3 regions of the Pseudomonas sp. ES4 genome follow, and region 3 is predicted to be linked to each of the others. Evidence: predicted binding sites of a transcription regulator. Region 3 holds the regulator's gene; each other region holds the start of a gene.
The links. Region 3 encodes sigma-54, which starts transcription at its own class of promoters, with help from an activator protein. Its sites were predicted from a motif close to ANTGGCATNNANNTTGCTNT; they were not measured.
Positions count from the first base shown of each region.

Region 1: the regulator sigma-54 is predicted to act here: its motif matches at 2,023-2,042, upstream of glnK (P-II family nitrogen regulator).
Region 2: the regulator sigma-54 is predicted to act here: its motif matches at 1,795-1,814, upstream of flgB (flagellar basal body rod protein FlgB).

Region 1 is NZ_JBOBDO010000023.1:69,760-74,040, forward strand. Features, by position in the region: gene ACQ4OB_RS22375 (ammonium transporter) at 104-1,441, opposite strand; gene glnK (P-II family nitrogen regulator) at 1,477-1,815, opposite strand; gene ACQ4OB_RS22385 (accessory factor UbiK family protein) at 2,237-2,503, shown strand; gene ACQ4OB_RS22390 (BRO-N domain-containing protein) at 2,937-3,458, shown strand; gene ACQ4OB_RS22395 (N-acetyltransferase) at 3,664-4,200, shown strand; gene ACQ4OB_RS22400 (hypothetical protein) at 4,235-4,281, shown strand, end outside.
Region 2 is NZ_JBOBDO010000014.1:133,017-137,297, reverse strand. Features, by position in the region: gene ACQ4OB_RS17120 (chemotaxis protein CheV) at 1-710, shown strand, start outside; gene cheR (protein-glutamate O-methyltransferase CheR) at 757-1,584, shown strand; gene flgB (flagellar basal body rod protein FlgB) at 1,856-2,263, shown strand; gene flgC (flagellar basal body rod protein FlgC) at 2,267-2,710, shown strand; gene flgD (flagellar hook assembly protein FlgD) at 2,726-3,448, shown strand; gene flgE (flagellar hook protein FlgE) at 3,480-4,281, shown strand, end outside.
Region 3 is NZ_JBOBDO010000033.1:29,168-33,448, reverse strand. Features, by position in the region: gene rapZ (RNase adapter RapZ) at 1-322, opposite strand, end outside; gene ptsN (PTS IIA-like nitrogen regulatory protein PtsN) at 325-789, opposite strand; gene hpf (ribosome hibernation-promoting factor, HPF/YfiA family) at 802-1,110, opposite strand; gene ACQ4OB_RS25545 (RNA polymerase factor sigma-54) at 1,185-2,678, opposite strand; gene lptB (LPS export ABC transporter ATP-binding protein) at 2,863-3,588, opposite strand; gene lptA (lipopolysaccharide transport periplasmic protein LptA) at 3,588-4,136, opposite strand; gene lptC (LPS export ABC transporter periplasmic protein LptC) at 4,123-4,281, opposite strand, start outside.

The sequences.
Region 1 (4,281 bases), on a different contig from region 3:
ACGCCTCTAAACGTGTACGAAAAAACCTTTCAGCAGTTCCTTCACTGACAAACTTCAGACAAAAAAATGCCCGGCAAGCCGGGCAAATTTTTTATGCGCGTGCTTACAAGTTGTAGCCGCGTTCGTTGTGGAGTGCCAGATCGATGCCGACAGCCTCTTCTTCTTCGGTAATACGCAGCCCCATGACGGCGTCCAGGACCTTGAGGATGATGAACGTGACGATCGCGGTGTAGATCACCGTGAAGCCCACGCCTTTACACTGAATCCAGACTTGTGCACCAATGTCGGTCACGGTACCGAAGCCACCAAGGGCCGGTGCCGCGAACACACCCGTCAGGATTGCGCCGAGAATACCGCCAATGCCGTGCACGCCGAAGGCATCCAGGGAGTCGTCATAACCGAGTTTGCGTTTCAGGGTGGTGGCGCAGAAGAAGCACACCACGCCGGCTGCCAGACCGATGACCAAGGCGCCCATCGGGCCCACGGTGCCAGCGGCTGGCGTAATCGCAACCAGACCGGCCACAACACCCGATGCAATACCCAAAGCACTTGGTTTGCCGTGTGTGATCCACTCGGCGAACATCCAGCCCAATGCAGCGGCGGCGGTTGCGATCTGGGTCACCAGCATCGCCATACCGGCAGTGCCGTTGGCGGCGGCAGCGGAACCGGCGTTGAAGCCAAACCAGCCGACCCACAGCATCGCGGCGCCCATCAGGGTGTAACCGAGGTTGTGCGGCGCCATCGGGGTGGTCGGGAAGCCTTTGCGCTTGCCCAATACCAGGCAGGCAATCAGACCGGCCACACCGGCGTTGATATGCACCACGGTGCCGCCAGCGAAGTCGAGAACGCCCCAGTCCCACATCAGGCCGCCGTTACCGGACCAGACCATGTGCGCGATCGGTGCATAAACCAGGGTGAACCAGACGCCCATGAAGATCAGCATGGCGGAAAACTTCATCCGCTCGGCGAAGGCACCGACGATCAACGCAGGGGTGATGATGGCGAAGGTCATCTGGAAGGTGATGAACACCGCTTCAGGGAACAGCGCCGCCGGCCCGGTCAGGCTCGAAGGCGTGACACCGGCAAGGAACGCCTTGCCCATGCCGCCGAAGAATGAATTGAAGTTGACGACGCCCTGTTCCATGCCAGTGGTGTCGAACGCAATGCTGTAGCCATAAATGACCCACAGGATGCTGATCAAGCCGGTAATGGCGAAGCACTGCATCATCACGGAAAGAATGTTTTTCGAACGAACCATGCCGCCGTAGAACAGCGCGAGGCCGGGAATGGTCATGAACAGCACAAGGGCTGTCGAGGTCATCATCCAGGCGGTGTCGCCGGAGTTGAGGACTGGGGCCGCCACTTCGTCTGCCGCCATAGCCAGGCTGGGCATTACGAGGGACAACAGGGCTCCTAGCCCTGCGAATTTACGCAGAGTCATATTGTTTTCTCCTGGGGCGTTGGGTTTGTGGCGGCTTAGATTGCGTCGGTATCGGTTTCGCCGGTACGGATGCGAATCGCCTGTTCCAGATTGACCACGAAGATCTTGCCGTCACCGATCTTGCCGGTGTTGGCAGCCTTGGTTATCGCCTCGATAACCCGGTCCAGATCCTTGTCGTCTATGGCGACATCGATTTTCACCTTGGGCAGGAAATCGACCACGTACTCCGCGCCGCGATACAGCTCGGTGTGACCCTTCTGCCGACCGAAGCCTTTGACTTCAGTAACGGTAATGCCCTGCACGCCGATCTCGGACAGCGACTCGCGTACGTCGTCCAGTTTGAACGGCTTGATGATGGCAGTGACTAGCTTCATGAAAACTCTCTCCCGAATTGGTGGACTTGCCCCAGGAAAACAAACCCGACTCAAGTCTAAGCGCAGTGCCTGGCTTTGTAACGCATCGTCGGCCTTACCTGCCCGTCCGACGCCTGCTAACCACTCCGCACGAAACACTTCCCCCGTTCCGTTTGGCGCACTGCATTTCGTCACAGTGACTGCATCAGTGCATGGGTCACTAGGTGCTAAGCAGAAAGCTTGCCATCTCCACAAAGCTCCCTGTTTTCAGGCCCTTAGCCCCTGATCCCTGCCACTTCACCGCTACTCCCGCTGCGTTACGCACAACAACAGTGCGATGCCATCCGTCCGCATGCGCGAAAAGCGTGCATGACTTCCTGTCGGGATTGACTATAGACACTGCGTGATACACTGCCCGCCATTGTTTGACAGGACATTACCCATGCTCGCGCCCAAAGACTTCCTCGACGCCCTGAGCGGCACCGCCTCCCGCCTCTTCAGCGGCGACACCCCACTGCCAAAAAGCGAAATCGAAAGCCAGTTCAAGGCTTTGTTGCAGAGCGGCTTCAGCAAGCTGGATCTGGTGAGCCGGGAAGAGTTCGACAGCCAGATGGTCGTACTGGCACGCACCCGCGCACGGTTGGAGAGCCTTGAGGCGAAAGTGGCGGAGCTGGAAGCGAAGCTCAATCCACCTGCTGACGCCGAGTAACTGATCGTTCCCACGCTCTGCGTGGGAATGCCGCCAGGGACGCTCCGCGTTCCGCTCCAGATGTGACGCAGAGCGTCACGGGATGCATTCCCACGCAGAGCGTGGGAACGATCATTCAGCGCTAATTCCAGGCTGAGTCCTACAAGAAAACCACCGCCGTCCGATTGCGCCGCAAAGCCCCGGTTTCTAAGCTCACCCAATGCTGAATGTTCAGCACTAGGTTTGGCGACCTGGATACCAAGCTATGCACCGCAACCTTGTTCGATATCAGGTATTTCTTCCTCGATCCGAATTATGGCGGCTGTGTGTGGGAGACCTTAGGGTCTGCCGGTATTCGCTTGGCCGGTTCGCCAACCCGCACACAGCTGCCACCCTTATTGTTTGGCGACGATAAATGGCAGTTATTTATCAAGCGAAATTTGGGTACTGCACCATGGATGAAAACTATCTAACCCCCCACGTCTTCACCCGCCACAAACTCCACCTCCACGCCCTCCTCCTGGAAAACCAACCCTGGTTCAGCGCCCGCGACCTCGGCCGCCTACTCAGGCTATTCCTGGATGAACGAGCGCTACGCAAACTCGATCCCGACCAACACCAAACCGTACAAATGCTCATCCACGGAGCCATCGAAAACACTCTGCTGATCAGCGAATCCGGCGTCTACGCGTTACTGATCTACCACTACTGCCCCGAATACCGAGGCCTGCGCGAATGGCTGACCCACGACGTAGTGCCAGCTCTCAGAGACGCCCAACAACCCACCTCAACCGAACGCCCGATACTGAGTCTGCTGAATTGGCCGCAGATGTCGTTGAGTTTGCTGCACTGGAACAACCAGCCGTGGATTCGGTTGCAGGATATTCCATACGTGCTGCCTCTTCAGGATGAGTCAAAACGTACGGTCAATGCGCCTTGGTGGAAGCGAGCTTCGCGGATGCTGCAATCGTTTTAACACCAATTTGCACCGCCTATGGACTACGTTTGCTGCCCGCCAGACGTAGTCATTTTCCACAACCATACCCAATTCCACCTGTTGCGCTTCTGACGTCCTTCATTCATCTAAGCACGGTCCTACGGTAGCCAGCTCCTCCGCCTGATTACGTGACCACGCCCGCGTCCGTTACCTTCTTCGACTCGATCTCAACAGTACAAAAGCGATGAGAAGAAAAGGAAAAGGCACAGAACTCCGCAATCAGATATTCAAGTCTGATGCTCGAAATCTCACTTATGAAGCCATGTCCGATGATCCTGACATTCGTGCCGCAGGAATCAACGTCTCAGCACTCAGGCTCGATCCGATCACCGCGGCTGCAATCAACTCCTGTCATCTGTGGGAAGCAGTAACCCTGTACCCGTGGGAATGCGTTCCGGACTGGAAGCGTAAGGATGCAAGGGGGCTGGATCTGGCTATCTGGTATGAAGAAGAGCTCTGTGGCTTGTGCTATGCGACTCCGCGTGAAAGCACTATCTGCATAAAAATTGTGCTTTTGCAGGGACATACAAGAAACACCCCCGCTTTGCGAGGCTGGATCGCTCCAATTGCATTGCTGGCTACGGAACTTTATGCGCGGATGCTGGGCTGCGATGAGATCGAGGTACAAGAACCCGACCCGGGTGCCATTTACTATTATCAAAAACTTGGATTCATTTTTGACAAAACCAACCGCCTTGTCTTTTCGCTAGACGACCAATAAGATCAATCCACTCATCCAGGCACGCGAGGTGTCTATGAAACCCAAAAAGCAAAAAGCGAAGCCATTAATGATCGCTGAGTA
Region 2 (4,281 bases), on a different contig from region 3:
TGGCGATGGCGACCGGCTCCGGTGCGTTGAAAGATCAAAGCAATCCCTTCGTGATCATCACGGAGTACAACACCAAGACCCAGGGTTTCCTGGTGCGGTCAGTGGAACGCATCGTCAACATGAACTGGGAGGAGATTCATCCGCCACCCAAGGGCACGGGACGCGATCATTACCTGACAGCTGTGACTCGGGTCGACAATCAGTTAGTCGAAATCATCGACGTCGAGAAAGTGCTGGCAGAAGTGGCGCCGACACCGGAAGCGATTTCCGTCGGCGTAGTGGATGTCGAAACCCAGCACAAGGCGCTCTCTTTGCGAGTGCTGACGGTCGATGACTCGTCGGTGGCGCGCAAGCAGGTGACCCGTTGCCTGCAGACGGTCGGTGTCGAAGTGGTGGCGTTGAACGACGGTCGGCAAGCGCTGGATTACCTGCGCAAGCTGGTCGACGAGGGCAAGAAGCCGGAAGAAGAGTTCCTGATGATGATTTCCGACATCGAGATGCCGGAGATGGACGGGTACACCCTCACGGCCGAGATCCGCAACGACCCTCGCATGCAAAAGCTTCACATCATCCTGCATACTTCGTTGTCCGGTGTATTCAATCAGGCGATGGTCAAGAAGGTCGGTGCCGATGACTTCCTTGCCAAATTCCGTCCTGATGACCTGGCATCCCGGGTAGTCAACCGGATCAAGGCAGCAGACATCAGCTAGGGGCCTTTTGCCCCTAACGGTTAATACGATTTAAGAGGCGGCATCTTTGTCTACGGGTAATTTGGATTTCGAACAGTTCCGGGTCTTCCTGGAAAAAGCCTGTGGCATTTTGCTTGGTGAAAACAAGCAATACCTGGTCTCGAGCCGTCTCAACAAACTGATGGAACAGCAAGGCATCAAGTCCCTCGGTGAGCTGGTCCAGCGCATCCAGACCCAGCCGCGCAGCGGTTTGCGCGAGATGGTGGTGGATGCCATGACCACCAACGAAACCCTGTGGTTTCGTGACACCTATCCGTTTGAAGTCTTGAAGAACAAGGTGCTGCCCGCGGCGATCAAGGCCGCCCCTGGCCAGCGTCTGCGGATCTGGTCGGCGGCCTGTTCGTCGGGTCAGGAACCTTATTCGCTGTCGATGTCGATCGATGAGTTCGAGCGCGTGAACATGGGCCAGTTGAAGATGGGCGTGCAGATCGTTGCCACCGACCTGTCCGGTACCATGCTGACCAACTGCAAGACCGGCGAGTACGACAGCCTGGCCATTGGCCGCGGCCTGTCGCCCGAGCGCCTTCAGCGTTACTTCGACCCGAAAGGGCCGGGGCGCTGGGCCATCAAGGCTCCGATCAAGAGCCGGGTGGAGTTTCGCTCGTTCAACCTGCTGGACAGCTACGCAGCGCTGGGCAAGTTTGACATCGTGTTCTGCCGCAACGTGCTGATCTACTTCTCCGCCGAGGTGAAGAAGGACATCCTGTTGCGCATTCACAGCACGTTGAAGCCGGGCGGTTATCTGTTCCTCGGCGCGTCCGAGGCGCTGAACGGTTTGCCGGATCATTACCAGATGGTCCAGTGCAGCCCGGGGATCATTTACCAGGCGAAGTGATTCGTTGGCGTCATCAAAAAACGGGAGTCCTCAGGGGCTCCCGTTTTTTTTTGCCTGCAATATTTCCGGCATCACATCTATCCCCTGTGGGAGCGGGCTTGGCCATGGGAAAGCGGCAGAAAAGCGGCAGGCGGCGGAAATCGGTTGCCGCTTTTCTGGCATTGCCGCATGGCCACGGCCCGCAAAGCCCCGGTTTATGGGCTTTTTTTAATTGGCACGACGCTTGCTATGTCCCTGTTACGAAAAATCAGGTCACCCAAAGGTTTCCGACATGAGCATCAGCTTCGATAAAGCGCTCGGTATCCACGAACAAGCCCTGGGCTTCCGCGCCCAGCGTGCCGAAGTCCTGGCCAACAACATCGCCAACGCCGACACCCCGAACTACAAGGCTCGGGATCTGGATTTCTCCAAAGTGCTCGCCGCACAGAACGAGAAGACCAAGAGTGGATCTTTCGCCTTGAACATGACTAACAGCCGTCATATCGAAGCCGAAGGCCTGGGCAATGGCGACGAGTCGCTGATGTATCGCACGCCGATGCAGCCGTCGATCGACCAGAACACCGTGGACGCTCAGCTGGAACAGTCGAACTACGCGGAAAACGCGGTCAACTTCCAGGCCAGCTTCACCCTGCTCAACAGCAAATTCAAAGGGCTGGTGTCAGCCCTTCGTGGAGAGTAAGTCATGTCCCTAGCCAGTGTTTTCAACATTGCCGGTAGCGGCATGAGTGCCCAGACCACTCGCTTGAACACCGTCGCCAGTAACATCGCCAACGCCGAGACCGTCTCGTCGAGCATCGACCAGACCTACCGTGCACGGCACCCGGTATTCGCCACCATGTTCCAGGGCGGCCAGAGCGGCGGCAGCGACTCGCTGTTCCAGAACCAGGACGCCGCCGGTCAAGGCGTGCAAGTGCTGGGCGTGGTCGAAGACCAGAGCAATCTTGATGCGCGCTACGAGCCGAACCATCCGGCGGCCGACGCCAAGGGCTACGTCTACTACCCGAACGTCAACGTGGTGGAGGAAATGGCTGACATGATTTCCGCGAGTCGTTCGTTCCAGACCAACGCGGAAATGATGAACACCGCCAAAACCATGATGCAGAAGGTCCTGACCCTCGGTCAGTGATAAGGGGCGACTCAGATGAGTGTTACTGATACCACCAGTAGTTTGAGCCTCAAGGACATCCTGGCCAACTCCTCGATCAAGACCAACACCAGCGCCGACGGCCTGGCGGCGGCAACGAACAGCGCCACCGGCAAAAAGGCCCTGGGCAAGGACGCGTTCCTGCAGTTGCTGGTAACGCAACTGAAAAACCAGAACCCGCTGGAACCGCAGGACAACGGCGAGTTCGTCGCCCAGTTGGCCCAGTTCAGTAGCCTGGAAGGCATCACCACGCTCAACGACACCGTCAGTGGCCTGGCGAGCAATTACAACTCGTCCCAGGCGTTGCAGGCGTCGTCGCTGGTCGGGCGTTCGGTGATTGCACCGAGCGACAAGTCGGTGGTCGATACCTCCAAGAGTTTCAGCGGCACCATCGCCGTACCGGCGTCGGTGGACCCGGTCAAGGTCAAGATCACCGATGCCGATGGCAAGGTTGTCCGCACCATCGACCTGGGCAGCCAGAAAGCCGGTACTTCCAGTTTCATCTGGGATGGCAAAAACGATGCAGGCGAAGTGGCCAAGGCGGGTACCTATACCTTCGGCGCTACGGCGACCTACGACGGCAAGGCGACCTCGCTGGTGACGTACCTGCCGGCAACGGTCAACAGCGTGACGATCAGCCAGACCGGCGGTGAGTTGATGCTCAACCTGGCCGGGGCCGGCAGCATCGCCCTGTCCAAAGTACAAACTATTGGTATGTAGAGCCGACTAACACGGCACAAAGGAGTGGAATATGTCTTTCAATATCGGCCTTAGCGGTCTCTATGCAGCCAACAAACAACTGGACGTGACCGGCAACAACATCGCCAACGTCGCGACCACCGGTTTCAAATCGTCCCGTGCGGAATTCGAAGACGTTTACTCGGCCACCAAGCTGGGTTCCGGCAGCAAAACCATCGGTAACGGCGTGCGCCTGGCCAACGTTTCCCAGCAGTTCACCCAGGGCGACGTCAACAACACCGGCAACGTGCTGGACATGGGCATCAACGGTTCCGGCTTCTTCGTGCTGAGCGAGAACGGTTCGATGTCCTACACCCGTGCCGGTACGTTCAAGGTCGACAAGGACGGTTACGTCACCAATAGCGATGGCTCTGCGCGTCTGCAGGGTTATGGCGTGGATGCCAATGGCAAGATCCTCAATGGCGTTTTGACTGACCTGCGCATCGATACGTCGAACCTGGCGCCAAAAAACACCTCCACGGTTTCGTCGACGATCAACCTGAACTCCACAGCTCCCATCATCAACCAGACGACCAATCCGTTTGATCCGTCCAAGGAAGCGTCCTTCACCAAGCAGTTCAGTACACCGATTTACGATACCCAGGGCAACAAGCACATCATGGATCAATACATGGTCAAGACGGGTGACAACACCTGGAAGACCTACACCCTGATCGAGGGTCGCAACCCGGATGGTAGCGACCCTACCGATCCTCTTACGCCTCCTGTCGCTTCGACCATGGCGTTCAATTCTTCAGGCAATCTGGTTTCCGTCACCACTCCAGCCACCCCTGCGCCGATTGTCAGCCCTGACT
Region 3 (4,281 bases):
GACGACGGCGGGTTTCCGAGAAACGCTTGAGCAAGGTTTCTTCGTCGGCGTCCAGATAAAGCACATCACACTGGATATGCCGGCTGCGCACTTCTTCCAGCAGTTCGGGAAAACGCGACAAGTGACTCGGCAAGTTGCGCGCATCGATCGATACGGCCACCAGCGGTTGCGCCAGCTCAGTATGGATCAGCGCACGTTCGGCCAGTTCCGGCAGCAGGCCGGCGGGCAGGTTGTCGATGCAGTAGAAGCCGTTGTCCTCGAGAACATCGAGTGCGGTACTTTTACCTGAGCCGGAACGGCCACTGACGATGATCAAGCGCATGATTAATGACCGTTTTGCTCGTCCAGGACAACCTGATACAAGGCTTCATTGCTCGGGGCGCTGCGCAGCTTTTCGCGCACTTCCTTGCGGTCGAGCATGCTGGCGATCTGGCGCAGCAACTCCAGGTGCGCATCGGTAGCGGCTTCCGGGACCAGCAGAACGAACAGCAGGTCAACCGGGGCGCCGTCGATGGCGTCGAAATCGATGGGTGCATCAAGGTGCATCAGGGCGCTGATGGGCGAGGTACAGCCCTTCAGGCGGCAGTGGGGAATGGCAATGCCGTTGCCAAAGCCGGTTGAGCCGAGTTTTTCACGGGCAATCAGAGCCTCGAAGACATCTTGCATCTCCAGATCCGGTACTTCTTTATGGATAAGGTTGGCAATTTGCTCGAGGGCTTTCTTTTTACTGCCGCCCGGCACGTTCACGAGGGAACGGCCGGGGGTCAGGATGCTTTCAAGTCGGATCATGGGTAGGGAGTGTTAACGACCGGTCGCGCCCTGGAGGAGGCTTTGGGTCTTTTCCTTATGCTTTTTGAGTTGTTTATCCAGCTTGTCGGTCAGTGCGTCGATCGCCGCGTACATATCGGTATGCTCCGCGTTTGCGACCACTTCATTGCCGGGAATATGCAGCGTGGCTTCGATTTTCTGCTTGAGCTTTTCGACCGTCATCGTGACCTGCACGTTGGTGATTTTGTCGAAATGCCTCTCTAATCGTTCGAGTTTTTCGCCGATGTAAGTGCGAAGAGGTTCGGTCACTTCCAGTTGGTGTCCACTGATGTTGACTTGCATACAGCTTCTCCTTCGTTGCCAGTGCATAAAGCGGCAGGCAGAAATACCTGCCACTGGAACGCTGTGGCGTGGCTCTACATCAACCGCTTGCGTTCGCTCGAAGGCGCGATCCCGAGGGATTCGCGGTACTTGGCGACGGTGCGGCGAGCCACCTGAATGCCTTGTGCCTCCAGTAAACCAGCGATCTTGCTGTCACTCAACGGCTTTTTCTGATTTTCCGCGGCAACCAGTTTTTTGATGATCGCGCGGATTGCCGTGGACGAGCATTCACCGCCCTCGGAGGTGCTGACGTGGCTGGAAAAAAAGTATTTCAGTTCATATATGCCCCGTGGGGTATGCATGAATTTTTGCGTGGTTACCCGTGAAATCGTCGACTCGTGCATCCCTACCGCTTCGGCGATGTCATGCAGGACCAGCGGTTTCATGGCTTCGTCGCCGTATTCAAGGAAACCGCGCTGATGCTCGACGATTTGCGTGGCCACTTTCATCAGGGTTTCGTTGCGGCTTTGCAGGCTCTTGATGAACCAGCGGGCTTCTTGCAACTGATTGCGCATGAAGGTGTTGTCGGCGCTGGTGTCGGCGCGGCGCACGAAGCCGGCGTATTGAGCGTTGACCCGCAGTCGTGGCACGGATTCCTGGTTCAGCTCCACCAGCCAGCGCTCGTTGTCCTTGCGTACGATCACGTCGGGAACGACGTATTCGGCTTCGCTGGACTCGATTTGCGAGCCTGGGCGCGGGTTGAGGCTCTGCACCAGTTCAATCACCTGACGCAGTTCGTCTTCCTTGAGCTTCATGCGACGCATCAGCTGGCTGTAATCGCGACTGCCGAGCAGGTCGATGTACTCGGTGACCAGGCGTTTGGCCTCGACCAGCCAAGGTGTCTTGGCGGGCAATTGGCGCAATTGCAGCAGCAGGCATTCGCCCAGGTTACGGGCGCCGATACCGGCAGGTTCGAATTGCTGGATACGGTGCAGGACGGCTTCGATTTCGTCCAGTTCGATGTCCAGTTCCGGGTCGAAGGCTTCGAGAATCTCCTCGAGGGTCTCGTCCAGGTAGCCCTGATTGTTGATGCAATCGATCAGGGTCACGGCGATCAGGCGATCGGTGTCGGACATCGGCGCCAGGTTCAGTTGCCACAGCAGGTGGCTTTGCAGGCTTTCGCCGGCCGATGTCCGGGTGGTGAAGTCCCACTCGTCGTCATCGTTGCTCGGCAGGCTGCTGGCGCTGGTCTGGTAGACGTCTTCCCATGCGGTATCGACGGGCAGTTCGTTGGGGATGCGCTCGTTCCAGTCACCTTCATCGAGGTTATCAACCGTCGGGGCGGTTTCCTGGTAGGAGGGTTCCGAAACATCGGCGTTGGGTAGCTGTTCGGCTTTGTCGGCCAAGGGGTCGGCGTTATCGAAGTCGTCGCCTTCTTCCTGGCGTTCGAGCATCGGATTGGACTCCAGGGCCTCCTGGATTTCCTGTTGCAGGTCCAGGGTCGACAATTGGAGCAGGCGGATGGCCTGTTGCAGCTGCGGTGTCATCGTCAGCTGCTGGCCCATTCTCAAGACTAGCGATGGTTTCATGGCAGGGGCTTAACACCTTATTCGCCGGCGCACATGCGCCATCCACTACAGGGCGCCGGAGCGCCAAACATAAGCAAATTATATGCCCGAAACTGCAGCGTTTGCCTAGAGCGCTGTAACAATAAAAAAATGTTGATTTTTTATCGAGACAAGCGCCCGGGCAACCAGCCAGACACCTGAGTGCTTACAGGCGGAACTCATGGCCCAGATACACTTCCTTGACCAGGTCGTTGGCCAGGATGGTGGCAGAGTCACCTTCGGCGATCAGCTGGCCATCGTTGACGATGTAGGCGGTTTCGCAGATATCCAGGGTTTCACGGACGTTGTGGTCAGTGATCAGCACACCAATGCCCTTGGCCTTGAGGTGATAGATGATCTGCTTGATGTCGCCCACCGAAATCGGGTCCACGCCGGCGAATGGTTCGTCGAGCAGGATGAATTTCGGGTTGGTAGCCAGTGCCCGGGCGATCTCCACGCGGCGGCGTTCACCACCGGACAGGCTCATCCCGAGGTTGTCGCGGATGTGGCTGATGTGGAATTCCTGCAGCAGACTTTCCAGCTCCTGGCGACGACCGGCCTTGTCGAGTTCCTTGCGGGTCTCGAGGATCGCCATGATGTTGTCGGCTACCGAGAGTTTGCGGAAGATCGATGCTTCTTGCGGAAGATAGCCGATGCCGGCCTTCGCACGACCGTGCATAGGCTGGTGACTGACATCCAGGTCGTCAATCAGTACGCGGCCCTGATCGGCCTGTACCAGGCCGACAATCATGTAAAAGCAGGTGGTCTTGCCGGCGCCGTTGGGACCCAGCAGGCCGACGATCTGACCGCTGTCGATCGACAGGCTGACGTCACGCACGACCTGGCGGCTCTTGTAGCTCTTGGCCAGATGCTGAGCTTTCAGAGTTGCCATTACTGGGCCTTTTGCTCGTCGGTTTTCTTCTTCGGCTGGATCACCATGTCGATGCGCGGACGCGACTCGGTAACCTTGTTGCCCGTCGCACGACCGGCGCTGGCAAGCTTTTTCACCGTGTCGTAGACGATTTTCTCGCCTTGGGTGACGTTGTTGTCCTTGTCGATGACTTTGGCGCGATCGATCAGTACGACGCGGTTTTGCGAGGCGTGGTACTGGATGGTCACTCCGTAGCCCTGAACCGGCTTGGTGTCGCCAGCCGTCTGCATCTGCTCGAAGTAGGCCAGATTGCCCACCGATGTCACCACGTCGATGTCGCCGGCCGGCGTGCGGGTGATGGTCACAGTATTGCCTTTAACGATCATCGAGCCCTGGGTAATGATCACGTCACCTTTATAGGTGGCAACACCATTCTTGTCGTCCAGCTGGGCATCGTCGGCCTGGATGCGGATAGGCTGCTCTTGATCGTTCGGCAGAGCCCAGGCGCTCACGCTTCCCAGTGCTGCGCTCAGACCGAGCAAAATAGGGAGGGTTTTAACGAGCCTCATACTGTCCTCTTACGTTCGATAGCAGGTGTATCCTGCTTTCTTTCAAATACGCTTTCATTCCCTTGCCAGTCGACACACCACCAGCGCCGTCGATTCTAACGGGTTGCTCGGTCTGCGCATATTGCTGCTGCGGGAACACTGTCAT